2 regions of the Leptolyngbya sp. O-77 genome follow, and region 1 is predicted to be linked to the other one. Evidence: riboswitches for the same ligand, from Rfam matches in the RefSeq annotation. Region 1 holds a riboswitch; the other holds the start of a gene.
The links. A riboswitch is a leader RNA that binds a small molecule or an ion and turns the genes downstream of it on or off. The one in region 1 is predicted to bind thiamine pyrophosphate.
Positions count from the first base shown of each region.

Region 1 (12,291 bases):
AGGCAAGCGTCAGATCCAAGGGTGGCTCGATAAAGCGCGAGTCGTCTATAGAGAAGCAAGCACAACGATTCGTAACCATTTAGATGGAATTAGCAACTACTTTCGGAATCGCACAACGAGTGGCGCAATGGAGGGAATCAACAACCGAATTAAATTGATTAAACGGCAAGCTTATGGCTTTGTCAATTTCAACAATTTTCGAGAAAGACTATTAGCCTGCTTCTCTGATTAAATAAAGTTATCACCGTACTGACGGGAGAACCAGCTCGCTCGATATAGGGTTCTGCAATATAAGGGATAAAAAACTGAAGCGGAATCGTGCTGATATTCAGCAAGTCAGTGCCTGCTTCTACGCGAGCCATCTCTAGCAAATTGTTAATCAGTCGAATTTCGCGCTGGCTTTCATCTTGCAGCACTCGAAAATAGCGCGTCACAATTCCTGCCTCATCTGCAAACACACCTAGGGGTTCTAGATGCACCTCCAACAGTTGAATCGCCATGAGAATGTTGGACATGGGCGATCGCATTTCATGAGATACCGTATTCAGCAGGTCGTCCTTGAGCTGGTTTAGCTCCTCCATTTCGTGAAGTTGAGTCTGGGCAGACTGATACAGGCGCGACTGGCGGAGGGCGATCGCACAGTGATTGGCCACCTGCTGTAGCAGCCGATCTTCCACCTCGCTAAAGGTTTGCTCCGCCAGGCGAAACAGCCACAAATCGCCAAGAACCCCCTGATCGTCATAAATCGGACGGGCCAAAATCGCCCATCGCCCTGCCCCATAGCGAGGACACACAGGCAAACAACAGCAGAACGGGCCAGAGTTTCCCTGCATCACTGCTGCGTACATAACTGCCGCTTCGGGCGTTAAAGCTTCGACCCTAGAGCGAGATGCAGAGCCATCTTGGTGATATTCATAATCGATCGCCACCTGCGTTTGCGTCGCGTTGTAAATTCCGGCATTGCAACCCACCAACGCCAGCCCAGCTCCTAATTCCTGCACTGCCGTCTGCAAAATCTGCCCCTCGTCCAGGCTGTCGCGCACCCGATCCGTAATCCGCTTCAGCAGCGCCTCAAACTCTAGCGCCTGTTCTAGCTCAGCCGTGCGCTGCTGCACCAGTTCTTCCAGGCGAGCATTGAGGGCTTCTAGCTCCACCTGCTTTTGCTCCAGAGCATTTCGGGCCTGCTCTAGCTCAGCATTGGCTCGAAACTGAGCCTGCATCGCGGCTTCTGCCTCACGGCGAGCTTGAAGCAAGGCCTCCTCATAATGACTCCGCTGCTGAATCGGAATCAAAATGCACTCATTCAGCACTTCCCCCTCACGCTCATGGCGAGTTGCATTGACCAGCATGGGCAGGTCTTCTCCTGTTCTGGAGCAGACTGGAAGATAAATTTCCTCAACTTTGCCTTGCAGTTTAAGCAGTGGAAAAAAATGAGTTTGGTAGAAAATTCGGCTAGCTGTCGGCAGCAGCACCTCCAGGCGCTGCCCCTTAACCTCTTCTAGCCTGCGTTGCACCAGTTCCAACAGAGTGGCGTTGGTAAGGGTAATCGTGCCATCATCTCTGAAGGCTAAAAAGCCACAGGGGGCGGTGTCTAGCACGTCATCTAAATGACAGTCACACACTTCAGCGTGCAGTTCATCATGTGGCTCTGATGACATGAGCGGCAGAGAGATAGTCTCGGATTAGCTGAATTGTTTCTTCGGGATGGCTCATGTGGGGACAGTGACCCGTTGCCTGCATGAGCTTGAGGGTGCTGTAGGGCAGATGGCGATGGAGGTAGTGACCGACTTCTGTGGGGGCGATCGCATCTTCAGCACACTGCAAGATTAGCGCAGGTACGGTTATTTCAGCCAGAATACCCCGATAATCTGACAAAAACGTGGCTTCAGCAAAGCGCCGCGCAATCACTGGGTCTGTCGAGCAAAAGCTCTCTTCCAGTTCCTTTGAGAGGGAGGGACGCTGTTCGTTTTTCATGATAACGGGAGCCAAAAAGCTAGCCCATCCGAGATAATTCTTATCCATCAGATCCAGCAATCCCAGAATATCCTCTCGCTCAAAACCGCCACAGTAGTCCGGCGGATCGTTGAGATAGCAGGGCGACGGCCCCACCAGGATGAGCCGCTCAAACCGCTGGGGGGCTTGCATCGCCGCCAGCATTCCAATCACGCTGCTCACCGAATGCCCTACAAACACGACATTCTGTAGATCCAACGCTTCACAAATCTCCAGTATATCCTGAGCGTAGCCCTCCAAGCGACTGTAGCGCTCTGGGTCGTAGGCTCGCAAGTCCGACTTGCCCAATCCCACATAGTCAAACAGCACAATTTGATAGTTGGCAGCGAAGGCTGGCGCAACGAATCGCCACATATTTTGGTCGCAGCCAAAGCCGTGGGCAAACAGCATCGGCTGAGTGCCCTGTCCTGAAACGATGACATGGTTGCGAGTAAGGACGGATTGGGAACGCTGGTGGGAAAGTTGGGGGTCGGCGGGAAAATCGTTTGGTATCAGTTGGTTTGTCATTTTTGAAGTTAATAGCTGAAAGGGGTAGCTGAAATGGGTAGCTGAAATTGATAGCTGGTGATACGGCATTTTCTTGCGGGGTGAGGCACGCACAGTCTTGACGAGGCAAACGCTTCTTGACTATTCACGTACCTCACTAGCTTCAAAAACGCTGTAGACCGATTCTTCAAGGTCGATTTTCGTAAGCCTAGCAGTGCAGCCTGTATTTATATCAAGTCTTGAGTGATAGAGATTCTAAATCTCTTCGGGCAAATCGCGTCTGAAAAATTTAATAGAGCGAAAGCAATCGGGAACCCTTTCTACACTCCTCTTCTACACGATTAGGTGCCTATGAGCCATACTCCAGATCTTCCCTATGCCTCAAATCTCTCTAGCGCTGCCCTCTGGTCTGGTCGGGGGGCGATCGCCCTCCACGCGGCAACGCCCCAACAGCAAGCCCTCTACAACCGACTGCAAGCCTTTTCGCTCGACCAGCCTGGTGCAGCGCTTAGCTTTAGCCAGCGCCTTGCCCGCGACAATTGCTGGTCTCTGCGCTATGCCCAGCGGGTGATTGAGGAATACAAAAAGTTTGCGTTTCTGGCAGTCTGTGCAGGGCATCCCGTCACGCCGTCGGATCAGGTGGATCAGGCGTGGCATCAGCATCTCACCTACAGCCGCTCCTACTGGGAGGTGTTTTGTCCGCAGGTGCTGCAAATGCCGCTGCACCACGAGCCGACCCAGGGCGGCCAGACCGAACGCCACAAGTTTAACGACTGGTATCGCAAAACCTTGCAGAGCTACGAAGCCTGGTTTGGGGAAACGCCGCCCCCAGACATCTGGCCCGATCCGAGCCTGCGGTTTGGGCGAGATTTGCAATTTCGCCGGGTCAATGTGCAGCAGCATTGGGTGCTGCCTCGACCAGACTGGGCAGGCCGGTGGGCGGCGATCTGGCAGTCTGGCTGGTGGTCTGTGCGGATGTCTCCAGTCGCTCTGGGCGGCCTGCTGGTGCTGGCATTTGGTATGACAAGCTGCACAGCGATCGCCCCCATTCCCAATCCCCTGAATCTTCGCGGCCCAGAGTTTTTGCAGTTTTATCTCTTTACGCTGAGCAGCACGCTGCTGGTGGCATGGGCGCTGCGCCGATGGCTCCGACAACCCGGCAACGTGGAGGGACAGTCGCTGCCGACGCTCGATCCCTACGAAGTTGCCTATCTGGTCGGCGGGGCAGATCGGGCGATTGATACGGCGATTGTGAGCATGGTGCGATCGCAGCCTCCCAGCATCGATACCCAAGAAAAATTCTTAGTTCCGCTGGTTTCACCAGAGTCGTCGCAGCAACCACTAGAGCGGGCGATTCTTGAAAGCATGAATGGGGAAAAAACCACGGTGGCGAGCCTCCGTCGGAATACGGTGCAAGCAACCGAAACCCTGCGATCGCGCCTACAGGAGCTTGGACTGGCCCTGTCGCCTGCCCAGGCTGCCAAAGCGCGACTTTATCCTACGCCGCTGCTGCTCTTGCCGCTGCTGCTGGGCATTGCCAAAGTGTTGGTCGGCATTTCGCGGGGGCGGCCCGTCGGGTTTCTCCTGATGATGATTTTTGTGTGGCTGGTTGTTATTGCCCTATTCCAAGTGCCGCCCTTAGCGAGTCGGTATGGCGATCGCACCTTAAAACAGATTCGAGCAACCCACCAACCTAGCGTAAACGCCCGCTCCAGCGACCTCAGCGTCATGCAGCCCACTCAACTGACGTTCCTCGTTGCCCTAGCAGGAACAACAGCACTGCGCGGTAAAGATTTCGCCAGCCTGCGGACTGCGTTCTTCTCTGCTTCCCCAACCGGGAGTAACGGCGGATATCCTTCCTGGGGTAGTGACGGCTGGAGTGGTGATAGCGGCGGAGGGGGCGGCGACGGCGGCGGTGGCTGTGGCGGCTGTGGCGGCTGTGGCGGCTGTGGCGGCTAGAAACGAAGAGGAAAGAGAGAAGAGAGAAAAGGGAAGAATCTTTCTTCGTTCTTCTCTCTTCGTTCTTCTCTCTTCGTTCTTCGTTCTTCTCTCTTCGTTTTTTACATCCGCTCCAGGACTTGAATCCCCAACAGCGACAGCCCCAGCTTGATCGTGCGGGCAGTCAGGTCTGCCAAGCTCAGCCGCGAGGTGCGCTGCGGCTCGTCGGCCTGCAAAATCGGGCAGCAGTCGTAGAACTGGTTAAAGATCTTGCTGAGGTCGAAGAGATATTCGCACAGGCGATTGGGCAGCAGGTCGGCCTCCACCGCGCTCAGCACTTCGTCAAATTGCAGCAGCGACTTGGCCAGTGCAAACTCTGCCTCGTCTTGCAGCACGACCCGGCTATTATCCCCCAGCGCCTCGAAGTCAATTCCACCCTTGCGGCTGATGCCCTGCACCCGCACGTAGGCATAAAGCATGTAGGGCGCGGTGTTGCCTTGCAGCGCCAGCATCTTGTCATAGCTGAAGATGTAGCTGCTGGTGCGGTTCTGGCTGAGGTCGGCGTATTTGATTGCGCCAATGCCGACGACGTTGGCCACATGGGCGATGAAGTCCTCAGATTCGGTGCGGTTCTCTTCTTTCAAGCGAGCTTCCAAGTCTGCGCGGGCCCGGGCGATCGCCTCCTCCAGCAAGTCCACCAGCCGCGCCGCCTCGCCGGATCGACTTTTCAGCTTCTTGCCGTCTTCGCCCAAAATATTGCCCAGCGGTGTATGCACAAACTCCGTTTCATCGGTAATCCAGCCCGCCCGCTTGCCCACCTGAAAAATCTGGGCAAAGTGATTGATTTGTTCTGCACCAACGGGATAGATTACCCGCTGTGCCCGGTCTTCTGTCACGCGATAGCGAATCGCCGCCAGGTCTGTCGTGGCGTAGTTATAGCCCCCGTCCGACTTTTGCACAATCAGCGGCAGCGGCTTCCCCTCCTTGTTGGTAAAGCCTTCTAAAAACACGCACTTCGCGCCCTGATCTTCCACCAGCAGCCCCAGTCGATCCAGTTCTGCAATCACATCCGGCAAAAGCGGGTTGTAGAAAGATTCGCCCCGCTCCTGAATCTTGGGCGACAGGCCCATCAGGTCAAAGATTTTGCGATTCGTGCGATTCGACAAATCGCAGACCACTTTCCAGGCCTGAATCGTTTCTGGATCGCCCGCCTGAAGCTTTACCACTGCCAGCCGCGCGGCTTCCTGAAAGTCCGTGTCTTCGTCAAACCGCTTTTTGGCGGCCCGGTAAAACGTTGCCAGGTCGCCCAGATCTAATTCGCCGCCCGCCAGCGCATCGGGATAGGCTTCGCGCAAATAGGCAATCAGCATCCCAAAGGGCGTGCCCCAGTCGCCGATGTGACTCAGCCGCAGCACGTCGTGCCCCAGAAACTCCAGAATTCGCGCCAGGGCATCGCCAATGACGCAGGGGCGCAGATGCCCCACATGCATTTCCTTAGCGATGTTGGGGCTGGGATAATCGACGATGACGCGCTTGGGGTTGGCTATGGGCGTAACACCGAGGCGCGGGTCTGCCTGGATTGCCTTGAGCTGCGCTTCTAGATACTCGGTCTTGAGCCGCAGGTTGATGAAGCCCGGCCCGGCCACCTCTGGCGGGTCGCACAGGTCGGACACGTCGAGGTGGTCGAGAAGCTGAGTGGCGATCGCCCTCGGAGCCATGCCCAGTCGTTTTGCCAGGCCCATTGCGCCATTGGCCTGATAGTCCCCAAATTTGGGATTGCTGGCAGGTACCAGTACCGGGTCAGCATCAGCCAAATCCGGCCCAAACGCCGCAACTAGCGCAGCTTCTAATCGGCTTCTCAACAGTGCAAGGGTAGAATTCATGGCGTTTTAGGCAGGCAGAGGAACCGAGCAGCAACCGTACAATAGGAAGAATTCTGGTGAAACGGCTGATCCCACGTCTCAGAACGCGCTTCATCAGGACGCGCTTCATCCGTAGTGATTATATACAAACGTTAACTCTCCCGATCATGACGCAGACCCAGCGCGATTCGCGAAACGATCCCTATGGGAATCGCCCCACCTTGCCCCCCTCCGCCAAGCTGCCACCCCTGGAAAACGGCGACCATCTCTCGCGGGCCGAGTTTGAGCGGCGCTACGAGGCGATGCCCCATCTCAAAAAAGCCGAACTGATCGAAGGAGTCGTCTACGTGCCCGCCGCCCTCCGCTTTAAGAGTCACGCAAAACCTCACGGTTGGCTGATCACCTGGTTAGGCACTTACGAAATGGCAACGCCAGGAGTTGAAATGGGCGACAACCCAACTGTGCGGCTCGACCTAGATAATGAACCCCAGCCCGACATCGTGCTGCTGATTGACCCCGCAGCGGGCGGACAGTCTCGGATCAGCGAAGACGATTATGTTGAGGGCGCACCAGAACTGATTGTCGAAATTGCCGCCAGCAGCGCCTCCATCGACCTCCATACTAAAAAACAGGTCTATCGCCGCAACGGGGTTCAAGAATACATCGTGTGGCGGAGCTTAGAAAACGGGCTGGACTGGTTCTCTTTGAATGAGGGTGAATATCTTGCGCTGCCGCCTGATGCCGATGGCATGATTCGCAGCCGCATCTTTCCAGGGTTGTGGCTGGATGTAGCGGCGCTCTGTGGGGGAAACATGATGCAGGTGATGCAGGGGTTGCAGACTGGCATTCAGTCTTCTGCCCATGCCGAGTTTGTGCAGCAGTTGGCAGCGCGGCGCAGCAAACAGATTTAGGAGATGCTGCTTCAGGAAACTCTGCTTTAGAAGACTCTGCGCCAGGGAACCCGATTAGGGAACCACATGGACTGGCGTACCCACCTGCACCATTTCAAATAGGGCAATCACATCATCGTTATACATGCGGATGCAGCCGTGGGAGGCAGCACGTCCAATCGTCTCCTCGTTGGGCGTGCCGTGAAAGCCGATGGTATTTTTCCCATCTGTCCAGAAGCCGATCCAGCGGACTCCCAGCGGGTTGCCATTTCCGGGCGGCACGATTTCGCCCGTAAACGGATGCTGCCAGGTGGGGTGTTCCACCATGCTGATGACCTCGTAGCGACCCGTTGGTGTTTCCCAGCCCGCCCGCCCCACGGCAATGCGAAAGCTGGTTTTCACCCGCTCCTCTTCGTACACATACACACGGCGATCGCTCAGATCGACCACCAGCGACAGGGGCGATCGCCCTTCTGGCTCTGGCACAAACGACTCAGCAGCGCCCAAGTCGAGGACATCGGGCCAGGTCACGGCGGGCGCACCGGGGATGGTGCTGGGCGGCGGCGAAACAGGCGCTACGACGGGTTCAGTTCGCAGCGACCCCCACTCGACCAAGCTCCCCGGATTGGCGATCGCCGGACGTAGCCCCACCAGACCTACTATTGCCGGAGAAACCAGCCCCGCCGCAAACTGTATTGCTAACCGCCTCGCTGACCGCCTTGCTAATTGCCGAACGCCACGCACCAGCACCACCGCCTCCCCACGCAAAAGCTGAGCCTAGTATAGCCCAGGGGTTGAGCGTGGAAAGTCGTAGAGGATTGGCGCAGGAGAGACACAACGCCAACCCTCTATCCCCTTCATCGCCCTATCGCAGGCTCCTTTGCCAGGAATTTTTCCAACTCCGTCAACGCTTCCGCATCCACCTTGGTCTGCATCGGGCAAAACTTCGGCCCGCACATCGAGCAAAACTCTGCGGTTTTGTAAATGTCGGCGGGCAGGGTTTCGTCGTGATACTCGCGGGCGCGTTCTGGATCGAGCGACAGTTCAAATTGGCGATTCCAGTCGAAGTGGTAGCGGGCGCGAGAAAGCTCATCGTCGCGATCGCGGGCATGGGGGCGATGGCGGGCGATATCAGCGGCGTGGGCAGCGATTTTGTAGGCAATCAGCCCGTTTCGCACGTCTTCTGCATTGGGCAGCCCCAAATGCTCCTTCGGCGTGACGTAGCAAAGCATCGCTGTACCATGCCATCCCGCCAGCGCTGCGCCAATCGCCGAGGTGATGTGGTCGTATCCGGGTGCAATGTCGGTGACGAGCGGCCCCAAGACGTAAAACGGTGCTTCGGAGCATTCCTCCATCTGCTTTTTCACGTTAAATTCGATTTGATCCATCGGGACATGGCCCGGGCCTTCCACCATCACTTGCACGTCCGATTCCCATGCTTTGCGCGTGAGATGACCGAGCGTTTTCAGTTCCGCAAGCTGGGCCGCATCCGATGCATCGTGCAGGCAACCGGGACGCAACGAGTCGCCCAAGCTGAAGGATACGTCGTACTTTTTGAAAATTTCGATGATGTCCCGAAAGTGCGTATAGAGCGGGTTTTGCTGGTGGTGCGCCAGCATCCAGCGGGCGATGATGCCGCCGCCGCGAGAGACGATTCCCGTGAGGCGATCGCGCACCAGCGGCAAATGCTCAATCAAAATTCCTGCATGAATCGTCATGTAGTCCACACCCTGCTGTGCGTGCGTCTCGATGACGTGCAAAAAGTCGTCGGGGGTCAGCTTTTCAATATTGCCGTGGACGCTCTCTAGCGCCTGATAAATCGGCACCGTGCCGATGGGCACAGGCGACGCAGCGATAATCGCCGATCGGATGGCATCCAGATCGCCGCCGCCCGTAGACAAGTCCATCACCGTGTCTGCACCGTATTTCACCGCCAGTTTCAGCTTGTCCACTTCTTCTTGCAAACTGGAAGAGTTGGGCGACGCGCCAATATTGGCATTCACCTTGCATCGCGTGGCAATGCCAATGCCCATCGGCTCCAGGTTCACATGATTGATATTGGCAGGGATGATCAGCCGTCCCCGCGCCACTTCCGAGCGAATCAGCTCCACAGGCAACTGCTCACGCTCCGCCACAAACTGCATTTCTTCCGTCACAACGCCTTGTCGAGCAAAGTGCATTTGAGACACGTTGCTCTGTCCGCGTCGCTTGGCGACCCAGGATGCTCTCATATTTGGTTCCTCAGATAAACAGCTTCCCTCCGCTGGTGCTAACCAGTCTCAGGTTCTCAGGGTGTAATCTCAGCCTGAACCGCTCAGGCACCCCTAGCTGCGTTTGTTATACCATCCCTGGCAGGAGAATCCAAGCAACCGATTGCAAAACAGAGGAATTCTTTGCAAAACGTTCGATGCAAAACGTTCGATCGCAGGTGTTCAGTCCTGGTCGCGTCTGGTTCTGGTCGCCTAGTTCTGTTCACCCAACTGGGCTTGCTCCATGCTGTCCAGCAGCGGGCTATTCCGCAACATGGAAGATTGGGCCAGCCGCTGACTGTCTGCCACAAGGACTGCGCCTGCTTCGCCAGCCTCATCTCCGCCACAGGCAACGGCCCGCAGTTTGGCATAAAACGCCGACGCTTCAATGCGGGGAATAATCGGCACGTACTGATGGATTGGGTTCTGGGCCACACTGCCCCGCCCCCACCAGCCGAAAGAATCTTCGTCTTTGGTTGGGCCCGATGCGTCTGATTGATCGTCGTCTGCCGCAGACACACTGCTCGACTGCGAAGCCGGTTGAGGGTCTGATTGATACGCTGATTGGAGGTCTGATTGGGAGCCTGAAACGGGGGGGGCTGCAATCGACTCAGGACGATCAGCAGGTGTTTCAGCATTTACAGATCTCCTCTCACCGCTAATCTCATCCAGTGCAGCTTCCGATGAAAGGGCGGGGCTGGACTGGTTCTGGCGATCGGGCGTTTGAGAAGCAGGCAACTGAGACACGGGGGCAGGTGAAACCGAAGCACCTGCTGACGATGCCACTGCAAATCCACCGAATCGACCGCTCACCACTCGCTCAAAATCCGGCGTGTAGTGAAGAATAGGCTGCCCGCGCCGCCGCCACACGGCCAAGATCTGCCCCACCGACACAGCTCGGTAGCGTCCTTGATAGAGCGCTTCCACGATGGCTGCCCGAATCCAATGGGCCGGATGGTTCACCGCCCAATAGCTCACCAAGTAATCCGCCGCGAAGCCGTCCATGTCGAACCCGTAGCTGTTGAGCAATGCCACGGCATCCAGAATGGCGGGATCGTGGGCTGAATGGGTCATAACGGTTTAGTAGGGTTCGTATCGTCGAGCAATGTTGCCAAGAAATTAGCTAAAGCGAGGATTATAGCTTGCTTACACCATATCCCAAGAAACAAAATGACGCATCTATCTTGCAATAGTCGGCAATGTTATTGGCTGGTCATCTGTTTTGTTTGTTTGTTTGTTTGCTGGTCTATGGCGATCGCCTTTATAAACGCCATCCCTGAAAAGTGTTTACAATTCTTAGCGAAACTGTTACATTAATTTACATAGGATTTTTAGGAGATTTGCAATGAGAGGCGTTGTTACCGAAGAACAAGGTAGACAAAATATTTACGCCGTTGAGCCGCAAATGTATGTGGACAGCGAAGTGCGTACAGGCTTCACAGAATATGCTGAAAAGCTCAACGGTCGTCTGGCAATGATTGGATTTGTATCGATGCTGCTCCTAGAAGTTCTCACTCACCAAGGGTTGGTGAGCCTTCTGCAAAGCCTCTAAGGGTTTGGTTAGCAGGTGCGCCCTAAGGTAGCGCTTTAAACCTTAAGCAGCGCTCTAAGCTGAGAGATGGCTTAGGAGAGTCAGGCAGGGATTTTCTGTCTGGCTCTCGTTGTCGTTTTTAGGATGTTTTTTTAGGATGTTTTTGAGACTGCGGGTTCCTGATTATCAAGGCTAGGGCATTTCGGCGATCGCCATCAGAGACAGCACTCTCGGCAATACTGCTTCCGGCTGAATCGGCTTATTGATACAAGCGTCGGCAGCGGCGATCGCGGGTGCAGCATAGGGTGAGGCTTCATCGCTTGCCAGGGCAATCACCTTTAAGTGCCGAGTAAGGGGGCTGTGGCGCAAGTTATGAATCAACTCTGCACCCGCATTTTCGGGCGATTGCACATCAACGATGACGGCATCGGGCTGGAGTAGCTCGATCTGGCTAAAGGCAGTAGACCCCTCCAAGACCCACACCACCTGATAGCCAGCGGCCGTCAGCATGTCGCAGATGATGTTAGCCGTTAGCTCATCATTTTCTACCAGCACCACCCGCCCCAAAATGGTGCGCCCCAGCCCATCCAAGGCCGGAATGGGCGCAGTCGCCTCCGCTGCATCGTCTTTTGAGCGGGTCGGAAGCTGAACCGTAAACACCGACCCCACGCCCACCGTAGAATCGACCATAATCCGCCCGCCGTGCAGATCCACGAGTTGCTTGGTTAGCGCTAGCCCCAAGCCTGTGCCCTGATAGAGCCGCTGGTAGGAGCTATCAAGCTGCTGAAATTTCTGGAAGAGCAAAGGGCGCTGCTGTTCGGGAATGCCGATGCCCGTGTCGATCACCTGGAATATGGCGTGTTGAGGATCGGTCATCACCCGTAGCGTTACCTTGCCGCCCGCGGCAGTAAACTTTACAGCATTGCTGAGCAGATTCAGCAAAATTTGCTTGACCCGATGCGGATCAGCTACAAAGCGATCGCGGCTAGGGTCAACTCGCAAGTCCAAAATTAGCTCCACCCCCTGCTTCATCGCCGTTTCTTCGACTGCCTTCATACTCTGCTGGGCAATCATCGTCAGCGAAAACGGACTCAGCTTTAGCACGGCCCGCCCCGACTCGACTTGTGACAGGTCAAGGATGTCGTTGATGAGTTCTAGCAGGTGCTGCCCGCTGTCGTGAATCGTCTGCAAAAAGCTGCGCTGGCGCGGACTCAGTTCTCCCAAAGACCAGCGCAGCAGCGTTGCAGACATGCCGATAATGGTGGTCAACGGGGTTCTCAGTTCATGGCTAACCGCAGCCAGAAACTCACTCTTGGCACGGT
Region 1 covers NZ_AP017367.1:884,885-897,175, forward strand. Annotated here, with positions in the region: gene O77CONTIG1_RS25350 (ISL3 family transposase) at 1-232, shown strand, start outside; gene O77CONTIG1_RS03775 (histidine kinase dimerization/phospho-acceptor domain-containing protein) at 189-1,658, opposite strand; gene O77CONTIG1_RS03780 (alpha/beta fold hydrolase) at 1,639-2,520, opposite strand; gene O77CONTIG1_RS03785 (TIGR04222 domain-containing membrane protein) at 2,851-4,458, shown strand; gene argS (arginine--tRNA ligase) at 4,560-6,320, opposite strand; gene O77CONTIG1_RS03795 (Uma2 family endonuclease) at 6,467-7,210, shown strand; gene O77CONTIG1_RS25945 (L,D-transpeptidase) at 7,265-7,957, opposite strand; gene thiC (phosphomethylpyrimidine synthase) at 8,047-9,420, opposite strand; TPP riboswitch at 9,428-9,525, opposite strand; gene O77CONTIG1_RS03810 (hypothetical protein) at 9,652-10,512, opposite strand; gene O77CONTIG1_RS03815 (chlorophyll a/b-binding protein) at 10,784-10,990, shown strand; gene O77CONTIG1_RS03820 (hybrid sensor histidine kinase/response regulator) at 11,162-12,291, opposite strand, start outside.

Region 2 (12,291 bases), 1.5 Mb from region 1:
CACAATTTGCAACTGGTGGCCTACGAAGGCGGGCAGCACATCGTCGGCACGTCGGGCATCGAAAACGACGCGCAGTTGACCGAGTTTTTCATTGCGCTCAACCGTCGCCCCGAAATGGGTGAACTCTATCAACAACTGCTCGACGGCTGGAAAGAGTCAGGCGGCACGCTGTTCAATCATTTCGTCGATATTGCCCGCCCCAGCAAATGGGGCAGTTGGGGCATGATGGAGAGCCTTTATCAGACCGATGCGCCCAAATATACCGCCCTGCAAGCCTTCATGAGCGCCAATCCCCGCTGGTGGGCAGAACCAGACTTGGGCACTGTGTCGCCAGAACCACCCCGCCCGTCTGACCCGCTGAACCTAGCGGGAACCGACGGCAACGATCGGTTAATCGGCGGCGACGGCAGCGACACGCTGATGGGTGGTGCGGGCGACGATACGCTGATGGGGCACGATGGGGGCGATCGCCTCGACGGGGGCCCTGGGGCCGATGAGCTAGTCGGCGGCAAGGGCAATGATACCTACAGGGTGGATCATGCGGGCGATCGCGTGATTGAGCAAGCCGACGGCGGCATCGACACTGTGGAAGCCAGCATCAGCTACACTCTGCCCGACCCTGTAGAAAACCTGACGCTGAAGGGCACAGCGCTAGAGGGCATCGGCAACGCACTGCGTAACGGGATGTTGGGCAATTCCCGCAGCAACATGCTGAGGGGCATGGGCGGCCACGACCGGATGCGCGGCTTCGACGGACACGACTGGATGGATGGGGGCAGCGGCAACGACACGCTGGAGGGCGGTCGCGGCAACGATACCTATGTCGTAGCCAGCCTCGGCGATGGGGTCATCGAACTGCTCAGGGCAGGAGCTGATACGATCATCGCTCTAGTGAGTTGGGTGCTGGGCAATCCTGTAGAAAACCTCACTCTCAGCGGCGATGCCCTCACGGGGCGCGGCAATGGGCTGAGCAATCTGATCATTGGCAATGGAGCCGATAACCTGCTCTTGGGGGGGGGCGGCGGCGACACCCTGCGCGGCGAGGGCGGGAATGACACGCTCAAAGGGGAAGCCGGAAATGACGTGCTGATCGGCAATGCGGGGAACGACCTGCTGGTGGGTGGCGTAGGACGTGACACGCTGACTGGCGGCGCAGGTCGCGACTCCTTTGACCTATCTACCACCCGCAGCGACGGACTGGACACGCTGATTGACTTTCGCCCCGGTGAAGATGTGCTGCGGGTTCCCGCCGCCGAGTTTAATCTCGCAGATTTAGCAGGGACATTGCCCACAACGCTTCTACGCCAAGGCACGCGGGCCGTTCGAGAAGGCGATCGCTTCATTTACGACCGCAGCACGGGCAACCTGTTCTTTGACCCCGACGGCAGCGGCAGCGCTCCCCAGGTGCAGATTGCTCAACTCCCCATTGGCGCGGCGCTAGCGGCGACGAATATCCTGGTGATTTAGCAGCGTGTTTTAGCAGTCGCTTCAGGTGGACGGGGGCAGCATGTCGGAATCAGGCGCAGGTAATTCCGTCGCGGGCTGTCCCAGCAGCCCTGTCCGCACTCGCAGCCATAGCCGCCCCAATAGCCCCAACAGTCCTAGGAGCAAGCCGATCGCTGCGCCCGGAAGGGCGATCGCCAGCACCGACAGCACCACCGCGATCAGGATTTCCAGCGACGTAATCAAAAAATTCGCCAGTCCGCCTGTGAAGATTGTGGTTAACTGCCGCGAAAACCCCGACAGCCCCCGCATTGCGCCGGCCGCACCACCCCCCGCCAAAATCGCCAAACTCCACCCCAAAAACGGGTCTAGCCCGCTGGAGAACGCCGCCGTCAGCAGTGTCCCCGCAATAATCGACGCGGGAAAGGCAACCAAATCCAGCAGCGTATCCAGCCAGGGCACAAAGTAGGCGATCACCTCCACCAGCACCGCCACGCCCAGCGTCAGGAGGGCTGGGAACGAATCCACCCACTGCAAATCGGGCGTGACGGGGAAATGCCCAAATAGCGCCGCCATGCTCAGCACCAAAAACGGAACCAGCAGCCGAAAGCCAGCCGCCGCGCTGAGGCCGATGCCGATGCAGAGGTCGATGATGAGGTTCCAGTCCATTTAGGGGGGTCGGCGTAGTGCAGGGCTGAGGTCGTGGAGGCTTGGGGTACAGATGCTTGACTGGCAGTTTAAAAATTACAAATCCAAAAATTACAAATCCAAAATCAAGAATTGCTGGAAGCCCCTACTTGCTGATGTTAATCTGATCGGGTGCGAGAGCGGCGTAGGCGCGGCTACGATCGCCCAGGGTGGCAAAATCAAATTGTGCCGCACGAGGGGCGATCGCACTTCCAAGGAGGGCTATTCCAGCAGAAACGGCGATCGCCACGGCAAAGCTCACCAGCAGGTCGCCCGCAAAGGGCAGACTGTTCCAGGGCGAAAAGTCGGGCTTTGGGAAAAACAGGGCACCCGCGCCGATGCCTGCGATCGCGCTGAGGAACGCCGTTTTGCCTGTGATGCGGCGAGAGTAGAGGCCCCAAACGACCGGAAACAGGGCTCCGGCGCAGACCAGATCCGCCAGCAGAAACAGATACAGCACGTCGAAGCCCCGCGCTGCGATGGCGATCGCCGGAAGCCCCACTGCCACCGTTAGCAGCCGCGACGCTCGCAGCAGTCCGCTGGTCTGCATTTGCGGAAACAGGCGAATCAAGTCAATGGTAAACACGCTGGCAATGCCATTCAGCAAAGAAGACAGCGTACTCATCACCAGCGCCAGCGCCAGCACCAGCACCAGCACCGTGAACCACAGCGGCAAAGCAAGCTGCTGCAACAGAGAAAAGAAAGCGCGATCGTCCGTGAAGCCCAAGCTGGCCGCCAGCAGCCCCAGCGCCCCCGCTACCATCAGCAGCGGCAGAATGATCACGGCGGAACCCAGAAACGATTGCTGTACGGTCTTGTCGGTGCGGCTGGCGTAGACCCGCTGCCAGTTTGCCTGGTTAAACACCTCAGCAGCAACAATTGCCAGCACCAGGGTTGCGCCAAACTTGATGCCGTCTATATTTCCCAGCGAGAGTAACTGGGGTGCATTCAGCCGCACGGGTTGCAGTGCCGCTTCCCAGCCGCCCATCGCCACCAGCGCTACCCCAAAGCTGATTAGCAGCAGCGGCACCATCACCGCAAACTGGATCGCGTCGGTGAAAATCGTTGCGCCCAAGCCGCCGTAGGTGGTGTAGACGAACGTTGCGGCGATGACCACCAGCGCCGTCCAGCCGAGGGGCACGTCTGCTAGGATTTGCACCGCTTTGGCGATCGCCGTCAGTTCTGCCGCCAGGTAGATGAACATATAAAACACAATCACGCCCAGCGCTAGCAGATACATCGCATTGCCAAAGCGATACAGCACAAACTCGTTGAGCGAGTGACCCTGCGGCAAAATTCGGCGCAGGCGCGGGCCGATTTGGGTAAACAGCGCCAGCGGAGCCGCTGACCCCAGGCAATAGCCAACGATGCCCGCAATGCCGCTGCTGGCTCCCACCTGGGGCGGACTAAACAAAATCCACACGCCCAGCGCCGACGCAACCACAGTGGCAAACGACATCCACGGGCCAAACCGATTGCGGCTGACCATGTAATCTTCTAAGCTCATCGTCTGCTGGCTAGCCCGCACCAGCCCCAGCAAGGCAAACCCGCCCGCCGTCGCCAGCGTCACCAGCAGTGCCACAGATTGAACCGACATGCTCAAACCCTCCTCTGGGAATTGTTCGGTAAAGTCGCTAGAGGCTGGTTTGGTCTTGGGGATTGTCGCAGCTTGTTTGCAAGCGAGTGTCGCTGAATCTAGTCTGTCCTTGCAGGTTTTTGCCAGGATTTACGCAAGCCCTCGTGAATGCAACTCGGATGCTTGCGCGAATTGACCGGACTGATGTTGAAGACGCGATCGCGAACGGTGACGTGAATAGATTGGAGGGCAGCTTGGGGTAGGGTAGAGGGCGATCGCCCCCACCCATTTCACTCACCTAATTCTGCCAACCCTTCGGATGTCGTCGATGCAAACCTCGCTTCCCTCCGCTGGCATAACCCAGTCTCAGGTTCCAAGGGTGTAATCTCAGCCCGCTCTGTCTTGATTCATGTCTTGATTCAGACAAGGCAGGCACCCCTAGCTTGAGAAGCATTCTATCATTGAGCGACCGTTTCTCAGCCGCTAGAATCAAGTCACGCGCTCTCAAGCCCCTCGCGCTGTTGCTCTCACTCCGCTGCCATGCTTAAGTTCTACGATCCGCGCCTCTGCCTGCCCTCGTCCGAAGAACTGCCCGACTCCGACGAAACGCCCGTGGATAACGAACTCCAAGACCTGATGCCCGGTTTGTTGAAAGCAATCCTGGCCCAGATCTGGGCCGATCGGCAGGACTGGTTTTTTGGCGTAGACATGGGCATCTACTACGACCCGGAGGAGCCAGCCATCGTCCCCGACGGCTTTTTGAGCCTGGGCGTGGAGCGGATTGTAGACGAAGAATTGCGCCTTAGCTATGTGCTGTGGGAGGAGCAGAACATCGTTCCAGTGCTGGTGCTGGAGGTTGTCTCGCGCAAGTATCGGGGCGAATACAGCAGCAAAAAAGCCTTTTATGCTGAGATGGGCGTGAAATACTACGCCGTTTATTCCACGCGCCGCCGCCGCAAACCGCCGCTAGAAATCTACCGCCTGCAAGACGGTGTGTACACGCTCCAGCGCGACAATCCCCTGTGGATGCCGGAAATTGGGCTGGGGCTGGGGCGCGATCGCGGCACGTACCTAGGCATCACGCGGGAATGGCTGTACTGGTATTCTGAAGCGGGCGATCGCTACCCCACGCCTGAAGAACGCGCAGCCCAGGCAGAAGCAGAACTCGCTGCCGAACGCCAGCGCACCCAGCTCCTCCTGGAGCAACTGCGGCGGCGCGGCATCGACCCGACGGAGCTACTGGAAGGACTGGAATAGGGCGATCGCCCACTAGCATTGTTCAGCTTACGGCCCTGATTTGCGAATCAGGCTCAGCGGCTGAGCCAATGCCAGTGCTGATAGTTGGGATGCAGATGGCGCGGCAGGGCAAGATGGCGGATGGAGCCTAGTTCATGGCGATCGCCCGCGATCACGGGCAGGCGATCTCGAAGTGAAGCATCAGAAGCAAGCAAACTGGAGCAGTCAGATTTTAGATTTCGCATTGCGAACCTCCTGGTAAATCAACGATCAGGAGGCACATCCAAACCTGTCACCATGCTTGATGCAGCCAAGTATGGCGAACTTGGGCAGCAGGGGCATGTGCGAATCTTTTTTTGTGCCTTGGGGGGCAGCCGTTTCAGCGTTCAAACAGGCTGAAAAATTGGCTCACCTCTAATCATATCGAATAAACTTCCATTTTGTATCTTAAGCTACAGAAGCTTGGAACGCATCCTCCTGCGGAGCTAGACCGAGAGTGGGTGGGGTTCCTATCCCAACGCAGACGGTTTTTCCCACTCTACAGCGCAGGCACAATCTCGCAGAATGAAGATGTTGAGTAAAGGACATTCCCGATGGCGTTCTCCCTGCAAAGTCTCTACGACTGGTATCGCGATGTCATTCGCAATCCCAAATACCGCTGGTGGATTATCTTAGGCACGATTGCATATATCGTTATGCCGTTTGACATCGCGCCCGATTTCATTCCCATCATCGGTCAAATTGATGATGCGATCATTATCACGCTGCTGTTCACAGAAGTTTCTCAACTGCTGATCGAGCGCGTGAAAAACAAGAAAGAAGTGGTGGATTCTGAGCAGGTTGCGTCTGCGGACACGCCTGTAGATGTGCAAGCAGTGTCCATCGACTAAGATTTCATCTTCTCGTCGTTGCTACTGAAAGCGTCTGTTCTAGAAACAGGCGATCGCCCTTCACAATTAAGTTTTTTCCCAGCAATCGAGAGCGAAGGGTGAGGCTTCGAGATAAAAACTCAGGCTAGAGTTGTTGCAGAGAGTCGATTCTCAACTTGGAATCGGCTCTCTGCTTGTATTACAAGAATTTGACTCTCAAAGCCTTGATTGTTAAGCCTTGCTACAGCAAACCTCGATAGCGGATAAATACTAAGATGACTGCCCAGGAACCCAGCGCCACTTTCAGCGCCACCAAAATATTCAGAATGGGAATCACGCCGCCGCTAACCAGGCTGCCCAGTTCGCCGTGCGGCAGTTCGAGTCCCACCAGCGTCATCACAGCTAGCACGATGAAAATCATCACCGAGATTTTTTCCCAGCGGGCGGTGTGCCAGCGTTGGTAGATGCTCTGCATCAGTTCTGAAGAGGATGTGATTGCCACCAGTCCGATGGCCGTGCCGCCTGCCACACCAGCCGCAAAACCGCCGCCGGGGCTGAGGTGTCCGCGAATCGCCAGTTCAATGCCCACCAGGGCGGCGATCGTCGCGCCCAGCCGCGCCAGCACGATGGAGGGTTCGTCGGTAAAGCGGCGAAACTTAGCCGAAGGCTTTTCGTTTGCCAGTAGGAAATAGGCTCCCATGATAGCAATGGTGAACACCACGACTTCAAAGATGGTGTCGTAGAGCCGATTGCGAAAGATGATGCCCGTGACGGCGTTGGGCACGCCGCTATCTTGCACGATGGCTTCAACGATGGAAAACTCCAGTTCACTAGGGGCAGGCTGGGGCATCAGCAGGATTTTCAAAAAAATGGCAACGCCTGCCAGCAGATAAATCCAGATCATGGCTGCTTTGCTCCGGGAGTGGGTGGGCCAACGTAGGCGATCGCCGGGGAAGACGGCAACTCGGCTTGCAAGATGTCGTAGATGCGGCGGAGGCGCGTGGCTGTCTGGTAGGCCGTCTTGACCGCGACATCGTGCGGGGTAGATGAGTCGTCTGCCTCAAGCTGGGTGCAGGTGAGATGCACCTCCTTTTCGAGGAGCGCCTGCTGCAAATCTTCTGGGCTGAGATAGGGAATTAGCTCCAGTCGCAGATGGTATTTCCCAAATGTGATCCGGAGGTCATCGATGAGCGACTTGAGGGGAGATTCAATCGGCAAGGGCGATGATGGATTGGAGGGTTGGTCAGATGCCTCTGGCAACAGGCGAAGGGCGATCGCCTCATCCTTTAGCACGCCCAGCCGCAGCACCATTGAGGAACGGACGGCCACCGCGTAAAGCGTTACCGCCAGCATCGTGCCCACCATTGCCTCCGTCAGCGCCACATCTGCTGCGCCCAGCAGCGTGTATACCAGGGCCGCCACTGCGCCCAGAATGCCGCGAATCACCAGCGCATGGTAGGGATTCACCTGAAACACCAGCATGGCAGCGGACAGAGGCAGAAGCGCCGTAATTGCGTACACGTATTCGTCGTGGGGTCCGAATATGCTGTGTGGCATCATGCGTCCCCCCGATCAGTCTGCGGCTCGTTCGTCAAGCTACTCGTCATGCTGCTAAACGGCTCTACAGCCTCTCCCCAGCGTTCTTCGGCGGGCAGGTCGCTGGCGCAGTAGGCCAGCACATAGCCCAGCATGGTGTTCCATAGCGCCAATGAGAAGATGGCCAGCAGCAGCAGCGGCCACTCGCGGGGAATTTTTAGCAACAGCCCAAAGACGATGCTGAGCGACCCCAGCGTGTCGGCGATCGAGAGGCTGTGCAGCTTGTAAAGAACAGAGCGATCGCCCACCAGCGGCCAGGTACCCCAAAACCAGAAGACCAGCCCCAGCCCGATGCAGCCGTAGCTTAAAACATTGACCAAAGTGTTAATCACTGGTGCGTTGATCATGACAGGTTTCTAATCAGATGCGGTGCAATTTGGGGTGGTTTTTTTCTAAAGGGTTTGCGAGAGATCGTTCAACCGCTTGATGACGTGAGCCAGCAACATCAAGCCTGCATTTCCCACACTGAGAATTAGCACACCTACTACGCCAATCATCCAGTCGTCTTGCAAAATCGACACGATCAAAATCATGATCGAAGTTTTGGTGGCGATGCTGGCAAAAGCCAACATTTTCTGCCAGATATTATCGTCTTGCCACGCTTCGTAAATTGGGATCAGCAGCGCCGCCAGCATAATCATGAGTATCAAGTTCATGATCCGCTCCCCCGCTTAACACGATGCACTTCAAACCATCCCGCTTCGTGATATTTCAACACAATGGTTTTGGGTGTGAAGGTAATCAGAAAAATGTCTAGAAACAGAAGATGGGGCGATCGCCGAGGCTGCACATGCTGCAAGACAATTTCCTCCCGTTTGTGGGGACGAAGAATCATCTCCAAGGCTTCGGCATAGGCTTGAGGAATAGATGCGAAAACCTTGAACACCACCCGCAGCCATTCGCTGAGGCGGTCGTCTCGGCCGGTATCACCCCGGGGCAGCAGCAGCGCCACAGTCACGCCGATCACGATATTTGCCAAGCTCAAATTTGCGGTGAGCAAAAACCAAATTGTGAGCCTTAAGATAAGCTGCCGAGCTAGTTTGCCACCCATGCAAAGACCATCCAGAATACGAGGATTAACATTAAGCTCATGCCGCCGATTAAATGCTCAAACTTTTCAGCCGTGCGGGGAAGTTTGACATTTGCTTGCCGGAAGATCAGCTTGTGGACAATCCAGGCAATTCCAATAATGAGCAGCGGCTTCAGGATATTTTCGACCGTATACGCTTCGTAGTAGACCGCATTAGCCAGCACCAATCCACCCAGTAGCAACAGCATCGCCGCCCAAAATCCGGGCTTGAGCGGCTGGCTCTGGGAGTCTGGTGGAAATGAGCGATGGGGCAGAAAGATAAATTTTGCAAAGGCGATCGCCGTTCCGACGGCTGCCAGATTCATGCCAACGACCTGCCACGGCAGCAGGCTTTTCATCGTCAGCACTTTTGCGCCAAAGCCCGACAGCAGCGGAAACCCAGAAATTGAGAAACTAGCGATCGCCAGCGCAATCCACAGCGACCTGCGAATCGGCACCTGGTGTAGCTCCTTGAAACTGCGACTGGGCAGGTTGCCTGCCAGCAAGAATAAGGACGACTTCACCAGTCCGTGCGTCAGCGCATAGAAGCCGCCCACCTCCGGTGCCGCCAGCACAAAGCCCAACTGCGAGACAGTGCTAAACGCCAGCAGGCGCTTGGTGTCTTTTTCAAACACTGCATAGGCTACGCCCAGCAAGGCCCGTCCCCCACGCCAAACACCCGCACCATCGGGGTCGATTTCCGGCAGCAGCAGGGCACAGCGCATCAGCGGGTAAATCCCTGCCTTCACCACCACGCCCGACAGCAGCGCCGACACAGGCGATTCTGATTCGGAATGCGTGAGTGGCAGCCACAGCCCTGCCACAAACACACCGCCCTTGACCAGCAGCCCCAGAAAAATCAGGGCGATCGCCTCTAGTGGCGCACGGCTCAGCCCGCTGTAGGCAAAGGAGTGATTCGCTTGGTAGACCAGCACCGCCCCCATCAGGTAAAACAGCATTGCCGTATTGCTGACAAAGAGATAGCGCAAGCCCACCCAAATCGAGCGATCGCTCCGGGGATAGGCAATCAGCAGAAACGCCGCAATGCTGATTACCTCCAGCGCCACGTAGAGACTCATAAAATCAGCACAGGCAAACGCTGCGTTGACGCTGCCGTGCAAAATCGTGAGCTGAGTATAAAAAAACGCCGACTTGCCTGTATCCCAGCAGTAGAGAATCACGGCTGCGGTCACCAGCGCGTTGGTGAAAATGAAAAATCCGCTGAGCGGGTCGAGTAGCAGCGTCACGCCAAACCGATCCAGCAGCCCAAAGCTGAGCGGCACTTCGCGCAAAAACAGCAGTGTGGCGTAAACCGCAGAGGCGAGTGCTGCTGCCAGCGCCAGAGGGCGAGCCAGACGGGGTATCAGGTACACCACAAATCCAGCAAACAGCGGCAACGCCACCCAGCCAATGGTCAAACGACTCATCGTGGTGTTGCTAATGCTCAGATCTGTGGCAATCGGGCTGCTAAACGAAAACCCGCTCATCCACCCCATTGAACCCCCTCCAAGAGGCCGGCGAGATGGTTCATGGCGTGTTCCCCCCTTTCAATCTCGTTGGCCTCCAAAATGGGGTTGTCTCTCGCCAGTTTCATGATGCCAACCAGCATCAGCGCTTGGATCGAGAATCCAATCACGATTGCGGTCAAAATCACGGCTTGGGGCACGGGGTCGGCATAGGCTGTTGCTGCGCTGTCCAGTCCCTCGGTCAGAATTGGCGTTTTCAAGCCCTCTCGCGAAGCAATCAGCACGTAGTAGGCGATCACGCCTGTACTCATCACGTCCATCGAGATGATTTTCATCACCAGATTCTTTTTGAAGACGATGCCAAAGAACCCACACAAAATGGTGGCAATTACAAAGGCCTCTAACACAGCATCCTCCTTGTCCAAATCAAGCCTGACCCCTTTAGCGCTGCCGCAGCCCAATCCCTGCGGCAATGGTTTCAACCCATGCTGTCTAGAGCGAGCCAAAACTATAGACTTAATTCAATCATCAAATACCCATTGATAGCAATCATACTATGATTGGTTCTCGGTGTCTGAGAATATGAACTTTTTGTAAGGGCATAGAAACCCGGCTGAAGATGTCTAGGCGGAGATAGCCAGTTGGGGATATCCAGTTAAAAATATCCAGTTAGAGATATCCAGTTAGAGATATCCAGCCGGAGATAGCTAGCCAATGTTGAGCAGTAGTTTGGCGATGTTGAGGTAGATTAAAATGCCTAAGATGTCGGCAACGGTGGTGATGAACGGCGATGCCATAAACGCTGGGTCAAAGCCCATTTTGTGAAACAGATAGGGCAGCAGTGTGCCGACTGTGGCAGCCAGAGCAGCGATCGCAATCAGACTGAGACCCACCGTCAGCCCAATCTCCACCTTGCCGACAAACACCATCGCAATGCCCAACACCAGCACCGCCAACACCAGCCCCAGCGCAGCCCCAGCGAACAGTTCTCGCAAAATAACCCGCACAGGCTTCTTGTTTCGCAACTCGTCGGTACTCAGCCCGCGAATCAGCACCGTAGAAGACTGCGCCCCGATATTACCGCCCGTATCGATGAGCAGCGGCGTAAAGAAGGCGAGTTCCACCACGCTGTCCAGCACTTCTTCGTACCGCGACATGATGAACACAGTGGCAATATTTGTCACCACCAGCACCAACAGCCAGGGCGATCGCTTTTTCAAGATTGACAAAAAGCCGCTGTCGAAGTAGCTTTCGCCTTCAGCCCGCACGCCGCCGATGGCGTAAATATCCTCAGTTGCTTCCTCTTCTAAAATGTCGATGACATCGTCTACCGTAACCACGCCCAGCAGAATGCCCTCCTGATCCACAATCGGCAGTGCCAGCAGGTCATAGCGCTGAATCAGCCGCGCCACTTCTTCCTGGTCTACATCGGCTCGTGCAAAGATCACGTCGCGCTCCATCACGTCTTCTACCCGCTGATCGGGCGATGCCAAAAATCAGATCGCGCAGCGACACAGTGCCCCAACAGCCGCTTGACCGGATCGGTGACGTAGACGTAGTAAGCCACTTCCTTGTCGCGGGCCAGTTCTCGAATGCGCTCCTGGGCCTGGCTAACGGTCATATCGGCCCGCACCGAGATAAATTCGGGGGTCATGACGCGGCCAGCGGTGTCGGGCTTATAGCCTAGCAGCAGGGCGGTGGCCTGGCGTTCGCTGGGGTCGAGTCGGGCTAGCACCCGCCGCACTAGGTTTGCGGGCATTTCGTCGAATAGGTTAGCCCGGTCGTCAGGGGCCATGCTCTCTACGATGTCGAGCGCTTCCTGATCGCGAAACTCTTCGAGAAGAGATTGCTGAACATCGCTGTCGAGATATTCATAAACGGCGATCGCCTCTGCTTTACTCAACAGGCGAAACGCAAGCATTTGCATTGGCTTCGACAATCCCTGAATCGCCTCGGCAATATCCACAGGAGGAACCGGAACCAGCAACATCTTTGCGCCTTCGTAGTTTTTTTGCTCCAGCAGCAGTTGGAGCTGATTGCGAACAATGTCGCGCAGTTCGCTGCTGGAGGTGGGGTTGACGGCTTGGGCCATTGCCTTTGTCCTCCTTGCTTACAAGATCAACAGGAAAAAAAATCAACAGGATGGAGAGAGCGATCGAATCAGATGCGATGCGATCGCCCCTCTCCGTCACACTCCCACATTGTTCAACAAAAGCCCCCACCCTGACTAGGTTGACCAGAATGCACAGCCAGTTTTCCACGAGTTCTCCAAAAAAAGGACACACCCGCCAATCTTTCGCTATACTTGAAAAGACAACGCGGGATAGAGCAGCCTGGTAGCTCGTCGGG
Region 2 covers NZ_AP017367.1:4,913,441-4,925,731, forward strand. Annotated here, with positions in the region: gene O77CONTIG1_RS27265 (calcium-binding protein) at 1-1,467, shown strand, start outside; gene O77CONTIG1_RS20745 (DUF4126 domain-containing protein) at 1,489-2,112, opposite strand; gene O77CONTIG1_RS20750 (sodium:solute symporter family transporter) at 2,237-3,727, opposite strand; TPP riboswitch at 4,032-4,156, opposite strand; gene O77CONTIG1_RS20755 (Uma2 family endonuclease) at 4,247-4,963, shown strand; gene O77CONTIG1_RS24930 (hypothetical protein) at 5,017-5,187, opposite strand; gene O77CONTIG1_RS20760 (YkvA family protein) at 5,536-5,832, shown strand; gene O77CONTIG1_RS20765 (Na(+)/H(+) antiporter subunit B) at 6,053-6,715, opposite strand; gene O77CONTIG1_RS20770 (DUF4040 domain-containing protein) at 6,712-7,293, opposite strand; gene O77CONTIG1_RS20775 (monovalent cation/H(+) antiporter subunit G) at 7,368-7,754, opposite strand; gene O77CONTIG1_RS20780 (hypothetical protein) at 7,800-8,063, opposite strand; gene O77CONTIG1_RS20785 (cation:proton antiporter) at 8,060-8,386, opposite strand; gene O77CONTIG1_RS20790 (cation:proton antiporter) at 8,443-9,972, opposite strand; gene O77CONTIG1_RS20795 (cation:proton antiporter subunit C) at 9,960-10,349, opposite strand; gene mgtE (magnesium transporter) at 10,650-11,435, opposite strand; gene O77CONTIG1_RS28185 (magnesium transporter MgtE N-terminal domain-containing protein) at 11,411-12,034, opposite strand; tRNA gene O77CONTIG1_RS20805 (tRNA-Met) at 12,260-12,291, shown strand, end outside.
Region 2: linked by a shared signal. The riboswitch ahead of O77CONTIG1_RS20750 (sodium:solute symporter family transporter) and the one ahead of thiC (phosphomethylpyrimidine synthase) in region 1 are both predicted to bind thiamine pyrophosphate.